DNA from 2 places in the Mesorhizobium sp. M0664 genome. Region 2 is predicted to be linked to the other one. Evidence: predicted binding sites of a transcription regulator. Region 2 holds the regulator's gene; the other holds the start of a gene.
The links. The regulator PhoB, encoded in region 2, activates phosphate uptake and scavenging genes when phosphate is short. The targets are predictions, from matches to a motif close to TGTCATNNANCTGTCAT.
Positions count from the first base shown of each region.

Region 1: a site for PhoB is predicted at 2,472-2,488, ahead of NKI39_RS11265 (RNA degradosome polyphosphate kinase). Genes of this name have one in related genera too.

Region 1 covers NZ_JAMYPW010000007.1:105,502-109,919, forward strand. The annotation lists gene ppx (exopolyphosphatase) at 1-198, opposite strand, end outside; gene NKI39_RS11265 (RNA degradosome polyphosphate kinase) at 198-2,399, opposite strand; gene NKI39_RS11270 (zinc-finger domain-containing protein) at 2,549-2,794, shown strand; gene NKI39_RS11275 (FAD-dependent monooxygenase) at 2,814-4,031, shown strand; gene NKI39_RS11280 (TIGR02117 family protein) at 4,059-4,418, opposite strand, start outside.
Region 2 covers NZ_JAMYPW010000004.1:181,188-185,605, reverse strand. The annotation lists gene xylF (D-xylose ABC transporter substrate-binding protein) at 1-101, opposite strand, end outside; gene NKI39_RS08685 (ROK family protein) at 387-1,631, shown strand; gene phoB (phosphate regulon transcriptional regulator PhoB) at 1,641-2,330, opposite strand; gene phoU (phosphate signaling complex protein PhoU) at 2,347-3,054, opposite strand; gene pstB (phosphate ABC transporter ATP-binding protein PstB) at 3,087-3,890, opposite strand; gene pstA (phosphate ABC transporter permease PstA) at 3,887-4,418, opposite strand, start outside.

The sequences.
Region 1 (4,418 bases), on a different contig from region 2:
GCGCGTCACCGCCTCGGGATCGAGCTTTCCGGTCGAAACGATGCCGCGGCCGAGGCCGGCCAGCATCTTTTCGTTGAACAGCAAGGTCGGCGAACGCGCCAGCCCCTCATAGATGACAAGACGGATCGAGTTCGATCCGATATCGATGATGGACAGCGGTCGGCGGTCCTGAAGCCGGCCCTGGGACGCTGAAATCATCAGCCCGTCGCTGCGTTCTGTTTCTTGCGGCGCTTGAACTGCGCGATGCGCTTGGGCGCATGCGACTTCAACGCATCGCCCCGTCCGGACAGGCTCGGATTGGTCATGAAATATTCCTGCGCGTTGAACGGTTCCTCGCCCTCCTCCAGCACAACGCGCCGGGAGGTTCCGTCAGCCAATACGTCGAAACTTTGCTGGTTGTCCATGATGTTGCCGAGCATGATCTGGCCGAGCACCTGCTCATGCACAGTTGGATTGGTGATCGGCACCATGGTCTCGACGCGGCGGTCGAGATTGCGCGGCATCAGATCGGCCGAGGAGATATAGACGATCGCCCCGTCCGAGGGCAGGCCGTGGCCGTTGCCGAAGCAATAGATGCGGCTGTGCTCGAGGAAACGGCCGACGATCGACTTCACCCTAATGTTCTCCGATAGGCCGGGCACCTGCGGTCTCAGGCAGCAGATGCCGCGCACGACGAGATCGATCTCGACGCCGGCGCGGCTGGCATCGTAGAGCGCATCGATGACGATCGGGTCGACCAAGGCGTTCATCTTCATCCAGATGCGGGCCGGCCTGCCCTCCAGCGCGTGGCTGATCTCATCCGAAATGTGCTGGAGGATGCGGTCGCGCAGCGTAAACGGCGAGATGGCCAGCCGCATCTGCTCGGCCGGCTCGGCATAGCCGGTGATGAAGTTGAACAGCTGGGCGACATCGCGCGCGATCGTCGGATCGGTGGTGAAGAAGGACAGGTCGGTGTAGATGCGTGCCGTGACCGGGTGGTAGTTGCCGGTGCCCAGATGCACGTAATTGCGCAGCCTGCCATCCTCGCGGCGCACCACCAGCGACATCTTCGCATGGGTCTTCAGTTCGAGAAAGCCGAAGACGACCTGGACGCCGGCGCGCTCGAGGTCGCGGGCCCAGCGGATGTTGGCTTCCTCGTCGAAACGCGCCTTGAGCTCGACTAGCGCGGTCACCGACTTGCCGGCCTCGGCGGCGTCGACCAAAGCGCGTACGATCGGGCTGTCGTTGGAGGTGCGATAGAGCGTCTGCTTGATCGCCACCACTTCCGGATCGGCCATTGCCTGGCGCAGGAACTGCACCACGACGTCGAAGGATTCGTAGGGGTGGTGGACGATGATGTCCTTCTCGCGGATCGCGGCAAAACAATCGCCGCCATGCTCGCGGATGCGCTCGGGGAAGCGCGGATTGTAGGGCGTGAACTTCAGATCGTCGCGGGCGACGGCGACGATCTCCGAGATCTGGCTGAGCGCCAGCGGACCGGTGAGCACGCTGATCCGGCTTGCCGAAACGCCAAGCTCGCCGGCGACGAAGTCGCGCAATTCGGGCGGCATCAGCCGGTCGAACTCGATCCGGATGACCGAGCCGCGGCGTCGCCGCTTCAGCGCCGTCTCGAACAGCCGCACCAGATCCTCTGATTCTTCCTCGACCTCGATATCGCTGTCGCGGATGATGCGGAATGTGCCGGAGCCCTTGACCTCATAGCCGGGGAACAGCTTGCCGATATAGAGACTGACCGCCTCTTCAAGTGGAATGAAGCGGACATGATGCTTGCGATCCGGCAAACGGATGAAGCGCCTCAGCGCCACCGGCAGGCGCAGAAGCGCGCTCATTTCCTCGCCGTTCTTGCGATGGCGCAATTGCAGCGCCATCGAGAAACCGAGATTGGGAATGAACGGAAACGGATGCGCCGGGTCGATCGACAGCGGCGTCAGGACCGGAAATACCTGCTCCTGGAAATGGTCCTCGAGCCAGGTCTTCTCGTCCTTGGTCAGCGCATCGCGGGTGATGCTTTCGATGCCTTGTTTGTCGAGCAGCAGCATCAGCGCCGAAAGGCTGTTCTGCTGGTCCTCCTGCAGGCGCTCGACCTCGCGCAGCAATTGTTCGAGCTGCTGCTCGGGAGTGCGCCCATCCGGGCTCTTCAGCACGATGCCTTCGCGCACCTGGCCGGCAAGACCGGCGACGCGGACCATGAAGAACTCGTCGAGGTTGGCGGCCGATATCGACAGGAAGCGAACACGCTCGAGCAGCGGATGGTTGGCGTTCAGCGACTCTTCGAGCACGCGCCGGTTGAATTGCAGCCAGGAAAACTCGCGATTGACGAAGCGATCGGGATTGCCGCCTTCGGGGCTCGCCGCCTCGACGGTGATGAATTCGTTCTGCACCGGCTTCAGTTCGTTCATGGTTCCCGCTCTTCCCACACCGTTCGACGAGCACAGCCTTAACCGGCTTAACTTATCCTCTGACAGGCTTTTGCGACAGTTTCATTTCATCGATCTTGCAAAGAGACGGGTTATGATCCAGATGCAATCGACAAGATCAGGAGACGACGATGGCAGGCGGTTCCATTCCCCATTTCCAGAACGATGCGGGCTATCCGGCAATCGACATCGGCGTCAAGGAATTCATGTGCACCGGCGCCAATCCGCCTTTCGACCATCCGCATGTATTTCTCGACATGGGCGACGACAATGAAAAGGTCTGCCCCTATTGCTCGACGCTCTATCGCTATTCGCCGAAACTGAAGGCATTGGAAACGCAGCCGCCGGGCTGCCTCTATATCGACCAGGCCGCCTGATTCTTCCGCGACAAGCCTGATGCAGGAAACGCAGTCCCGGCAGGTGGTCATCGCCGGGGCGGGCGTCGCCGGGCTGACCGCGGCACTGGCCTTCGCCGAGCGCGGCTATCGGGTAAAACTGTTCGAACAGGCGCAGCACCTCGAGGCTGCCGGCGCCGGTATCCAGCTTTCGCCCAACGCGACGCGCATCCTACGGCAGCTCGGCGTACTCGATCGGCTGCTGCCGACGTCGGTGCGCCCGGAGGCGGTCGTGCTCAAGGATGCCGCCACGCTGCGCAAGCTGGCGCGCGTACCGCTTGGCCAGGCGGCCGAAACGCGCTGGGGAGCGCCCTATCTCGTTGCCCACCGCGCGGATCTGCAGTCAGCGCTGATGCAGCGGATAGCCGAGCGGCCCGAGATCGAGCTTGTCACCGGTGCCCGCGTCGGCGGCGTCGCAACCGGACCGAATGGCATCACCGCAACAGTCGAGATTGCCGGCACGACCATCGAAACCGAAGCATCGTTGCTGGTCGGAGCCGATGGCGTCTGGTCGTCGGTGCGAGAAAAACTGGCCCGCAAGGCGGCCGAATTCGGCAGAAGCCGATTCTCGGGCGAGCTTGCCTGGCGCGCCACGGTGGCCGCGGACAGCCTTGCCGGACAAGCCTTCAGGGCGATCGGTGCGCCCGATTGCGTTACCGCATTCCTCCATCCAGGCTTCCATATGGTCGCCTATCCGGTCAGCCGTGGCACTGTCTTCAACCTCGCGGCCTTCACCAAGGGCAAGCGCATCGCCGAGGGCTGGTCAGGGCATGCCGACCCCGCCAGCCTCGCCAGCGCCATGCGTGGCGCCGCGCCGGCGCTGGTCCGCCTGGCGAACGAGGCCGCGCCGTGGACGGCATGGCCGATCCACATAGTCGAGCAGCGGCGGTGGACGACGCCGGAAGGCATCGCGCTGACCGGCGATGCGGCGCACGCGATGACGCCGTTTGCCGCACAGGGCGCGGCGATGGCGATCGAAGACGCGGTAACCCTTGCCGGCTTCATTGCGGCCTCCACAGCCGATCTTGAGGGGGCGCTTGCCGCCTGGGAACAGGCGCGGCGGCCGCGCGTCGCCCAGGTCGCCCGCCGCGGCGCCGTCAATCGCCTCGCCTGGCATGCGGCCGGGCCGGTGGCGATGGCCCGCAACCTGTTCCTGGCGATGCGCTCGCCCGAAAAACTCGCCGCCGATCTCGACTGGCTCTACGGCTGGCGGGCGTAGGACGTTCGGCGGTCCTAAGTCGCCCGGTCAATTGTAAAGCCGCATCGACAGGCCGAGCGATGCCGGCAGCGGGTTCCACCAGCCGGTGCGCAGCCCGGCGATGCGCAGTGCCGCCGCCGCCCAGGTGTTGCAGCCGACCAGCGCGTTGAAACGGCCATTGCCTTCGAAGAAACGATCGAAACGGGAATACGCCGCATTCTCGATCGGCATGGCCCCGCTCGGTCCCTGCCGGAAGCTTCCCGCAATGTAATCGAGCAGCGCCGTAAACCGCTCCTCGCCGATGTCGAAGCCGGTGACGTCGGGATGCGGCTCGGCGATTTCGCCTGAAATGTCGACATGCATCACCGAGGCATCGACGGTCAGCGCCTTCATCACCGGCACTGCCTT
Region 2 (4,418 bases):
GACCAGGAAACGCCGATGACCTTGTCTTTAGCCTGCGCCACCGACGCCAGCGCCAGCGTCATGGCGACACCCGCCAGAATGGCGGTCGTGAATTTCTTCATCATATCCTCCCTGCGCCGCGTACGGCGTGACCAATTGGCTCAAAGACCAGCTTAGAAGCTCTAATTTTTTCGAGCCTCGAAAAAATACTGGTCCGATCTCCGGCTGCTGTCAACATCGATTCTGATGGATTTTGATGACTCTGCGAGTTTTTTCGAGCGTCGGAATAAACGATGACAGCGCCACCTGCATCTGACACTATTTGCCTCATCCGACACTATTTGTCGGACATTACCGACGGCTTCCGGTTCATGAGCGGCCGCGGCAACCGGGAGGAAAGCAAAACAATGTCGGTCGGAATCCGCCATGACGATTTGCGCCGGCGCAACCGGGCGATGGTGATCTCGGCGGTGCGCCGGGCCGGCCAGCCATCGCGTACTGAGATCGCAGCTACCACCGGCCTCAGTCATTCGACCATATCGGCGATTTCTTCCGACCTGATACGGGAAGGCATCCTCGCCGAGAGCAAGCCAAGTGAGCCCGTTTCGTTGAAACGCGGTCGTCCGCAAGTCGGCCTCGCCCTCAACCCGGAAGCGGCGGCGGTGCTGACCGTGGTGTTGTCGCTGAATTTCCTTTCGGCCGCCATTATCGACTACACGGGACAGGTGGTCGCCGAGGAACAGCGCCGGCTGGACACGCTGACTATGCCGCGCGACGAGCTGATCCGTGAATGCATGGCCATCGTCCGGCGCCGGCTGCAGGATCCAGATCTTGACGTCCGCAGTGTCGCCCGCATCGCCCTGGCGATTCAGGGCATTACCGACTCCCCTGCACGCGCCATGCTGTGGTCGCCGATCACGCCGCAGACCGACATCGCCTTTGCCGACATGCTGGAGGACGAATTCGGCATCCCGGCAACGGTGGAGAACGACTGCAACATGATGGCGGTGGCTTTGCGCTGGCGCAATCCGGATCGCTATCGCGATGACTTCATCGCCATCCTGCTTTCGCATGGCATCGGCATGGGGCTGGTGCTGAAGGGCGAACTGTTCACCGGGACGCATTCCTCGGGCGGCGAATTTGGCCACATGATCCATCGTCCGGGCGGCGCGCTCTGCCGTTGCGGGCGGCGCGGCTGCATCGAGGCGTATGCCGGCAACTACGCCATCTGGCGCAACGCCAGGCAGATGAGCGAAGACAGCGAACCGGTCGCCGACGTCAGCGACGCCGACATGCGCGCACTGGCGGCCCGGGCGCGCGAGAAAGATGGGCCGGAACGCGAGGCCTACCGCAAGGCCGGCGAAGCGCTGGGTTTCGGTCTCGGCTCGCTGTTCGCGCTGATCGATCCGGCACCGGTCGCGATGGTCGGCGCCAGTGCCGCCGCCTTCGATCTGATCGAGCCGGCCTTGCGGAAGGCAATCGCCCAGACCGCCGGCGGCCAGCATTCAGGCTCGATCTCCTTCGATACAGAGCCGAACGAATTGCCTCTGATCCGCGAAGGCTGCGCGATGCGGGCGTTAAGCTTCGTCGACCAGGAGATTTTCGCGCCGGGCGCGCAAATGAGGCCCAGCGTCAGAAAGAACGTAGCCTGACCAGGCGGGTCAATCTTCCCTGATCGCATAGCCGGCGCCGCGGATGGTGCGGATGACATCCGGCATCCGGCCGTTGTTGACGGCTTTGCGCAGCCGCCCGACATGCACGTCGACGGTGCGTTCGTCGATGTAGATTGTCTCCCCCCAGACATTATCGAGTAACTGGCTGCGCGAGAAGACACGGCCCGGATGCCGCATCATGAACTCGAGCAGCCGGAATTCGGTCGGCCCGAGCCTGATTTCGCTCTTCTTGCGATAGACCCTGTGCGATTCGCGATCGAGCACGATGTCGCCGACCTTCAGCACGCTGGACAGCACTTCCGGCTTGGCGCGCCGCAGCAGCGCCTTGACCCTGGCCATGAATTCCGGTGTCGAAAACGGCTTGACCAGATAGTCGTCGGCGCCGGTCGAAAGACCGCGCACCCGGTCGCTCTCCTCGCCGCGCGCGGTCAGCATGATGATCGGCAGCCGCTCGGTTTCGGGGCGCACCCGCAACCGACGACAGAGCTCGATGCCGGAAACCGCTGGTATCATCCAGTCGAGCACCAAAAGGTCGGGCACATTCTCCTGCAAACGGATCTCGGCTTCGTCGCCGCGTGTCACCACCTCGACCTGGTAGCCTTCGGATTCGAGATTGTAGCGGAGCAGCACACCCAACGGCTCCTCGTCCTCCACCACCATTATGCGTGGTGCGATCATCGGCTGGGCACCCCCATCATGTCACCGGTGCGGACATTGTCGTTTCGTCCTGCTTCGGACGATTGACCGGCAATTGCTCGCCGGTCAGCACATAATACGCATTTTCGGCGATGTTGGTGACATGGTCGCCGATCCGCTCCAGATTCTTGGCGCAGAACAGCAGGTGCGTGCAAGCGGTGATGTTGCGCGGATCTTCCATCATGTAGGTCAACAGCTCGCGGAACACGGACGTGTATTTAACGTCGATGCGCTCGTCGGCGGCACGAAGCTTGGCCAACGCGGCCGCATCGCCTGCAGCATATTCCTCGATGACACCCTGCACCTGGATGAGAACCAGCTGCGCCATCGCGTCGATGGAATGCGACAGGTCCCGCGGCGTGGCGCTGAGGCCGACCGCACTCACGCGCTTGGCGATATTCTTGGCAAGGTCGCCGATGCGTTCGAGGTCGCCCGCCATGCGGATCGCTCCGACCACATGGCGAAGATCGTGGGCCATCGGCTGGCGTTTGGCGATCAGGGTGATGGCGCGGTCGTCCAGTTCGCGTTGACGCGCATCCATGATGGCGTCGTCGGAAACGACGCGTTGCGCCAGCACGTTGTCGGAATTCAACAGCGCCTTGGTTGCCCCGCCGACCATCGAACCGGCGAGGTCGGCCATGTCGCGGATCAGCTTGCTGATCTGCTCGAGATCCTCGTCGAAAGAAGCGACTGTGTGTTCGCCCATGGTCCTGTCCTCATATGCATGATCGGAACGGCTCAGCCGAAGCGGCCAGTGATGTAGTCCTGCGTGCGCTTCTCGCGGGGCGACGTGAATATCTTCTCGGTCCGGTCGAACTCGACCAGTTCACCCAGATACATGAACGCCGTCTGGCGCGACACGCGCGCCGCCTGCTGCATGTTGTGGGTGACGATGACGATCGTGTAGTCGGCTTGCAATTCGTCGATCAGTTCCTCGATCTTGGCAGTCGACAGCGGGTCGAGCGCCGAAGCCGGTTCGTCGAGCAGAATGACTTCCGGCTTCACCGCCACGGTGCGGGCGATACAGAGCCGCTGCTGCTGGCCGCCGGACAGGCTCAAGCCGCTGGCGTTGAGCTTGTCCTTGACCTCGCTCCACAGCGCGGCGCGCTTCAACGCCTGTTCGACGCGGCCGTCCATCTCGGACTTGCCGAGGTTCTCGTAGAGCCTGACGCCGAAGGCGATGTTCTCGTAGATCGACATCGGGAACGGCGTCGGCTTCTGGAACACCATGCCGATCTTGGTCCTGAGGAGGTTGAGATCCTGCGACCGGTCGAGAATGTTCTTGCCGTCGAGCAGCACCTGGCCCTCGGCCGTCTGTTTTGGGTAGAGCTCATAGATGCGGTTGAACACACGCAGCAGCGTCGATTTCCCGCAGCCCGAAGGGCCGATGAAGGCCGTGACGCTGCGCTCGGGCAGCGACAGGCTGATGTCCTTCAGCGCCTTGCTCTGGCCGTAGTAGAAGTTGAGGTTCTTGACCTCGATCTTCGTCTTCTCGGCGACCGTTTCGGCCATCGTCATGTCTGGGGACAACATCTGTGTCATCTGTCCTCTCTGCGTCCGGTAAGGCTGCGGGCGAGGATGCTCAAGCCCAGAACCGTCAGGGTGATTATGAGTGCGCCGGTCCACGCCAGTTGCTGCCATTCCTCGTAAGGGCTGAGAGCGAACTGGAAGATGGTCACCGGCAGGCTGGCCATCGGCGCGTTGATATTGCTGCTCCAGAACTGGTTGTTGAGCGCGGTGAAGAGCAGCGGCGCCGTCTCGCCGGAAATGCGTGCTATCGCCAGCAATATGCCGGTGACGATGCCGGACAATGCGGCGCGGTAGGCGACCGAACGGATCACCACCCAGCGTGGCGCGCCGATCGCGGCACCGGCTTCACGCAACGCGTTCGGCACCAGGTTGAGCATGTCTTCAGTGGTGCGCACGACCACCGGAATGACCAGGATGGCAAGCGCAACGGCGCCGGCAATGGCCGAGAAATGTCCCATTGGCCGCACCATCAGCTCATAGACAAACAAGCCTATGATGATCGACGGCGCCGACAACAGGATGTCGTTGATGAAGCGGACG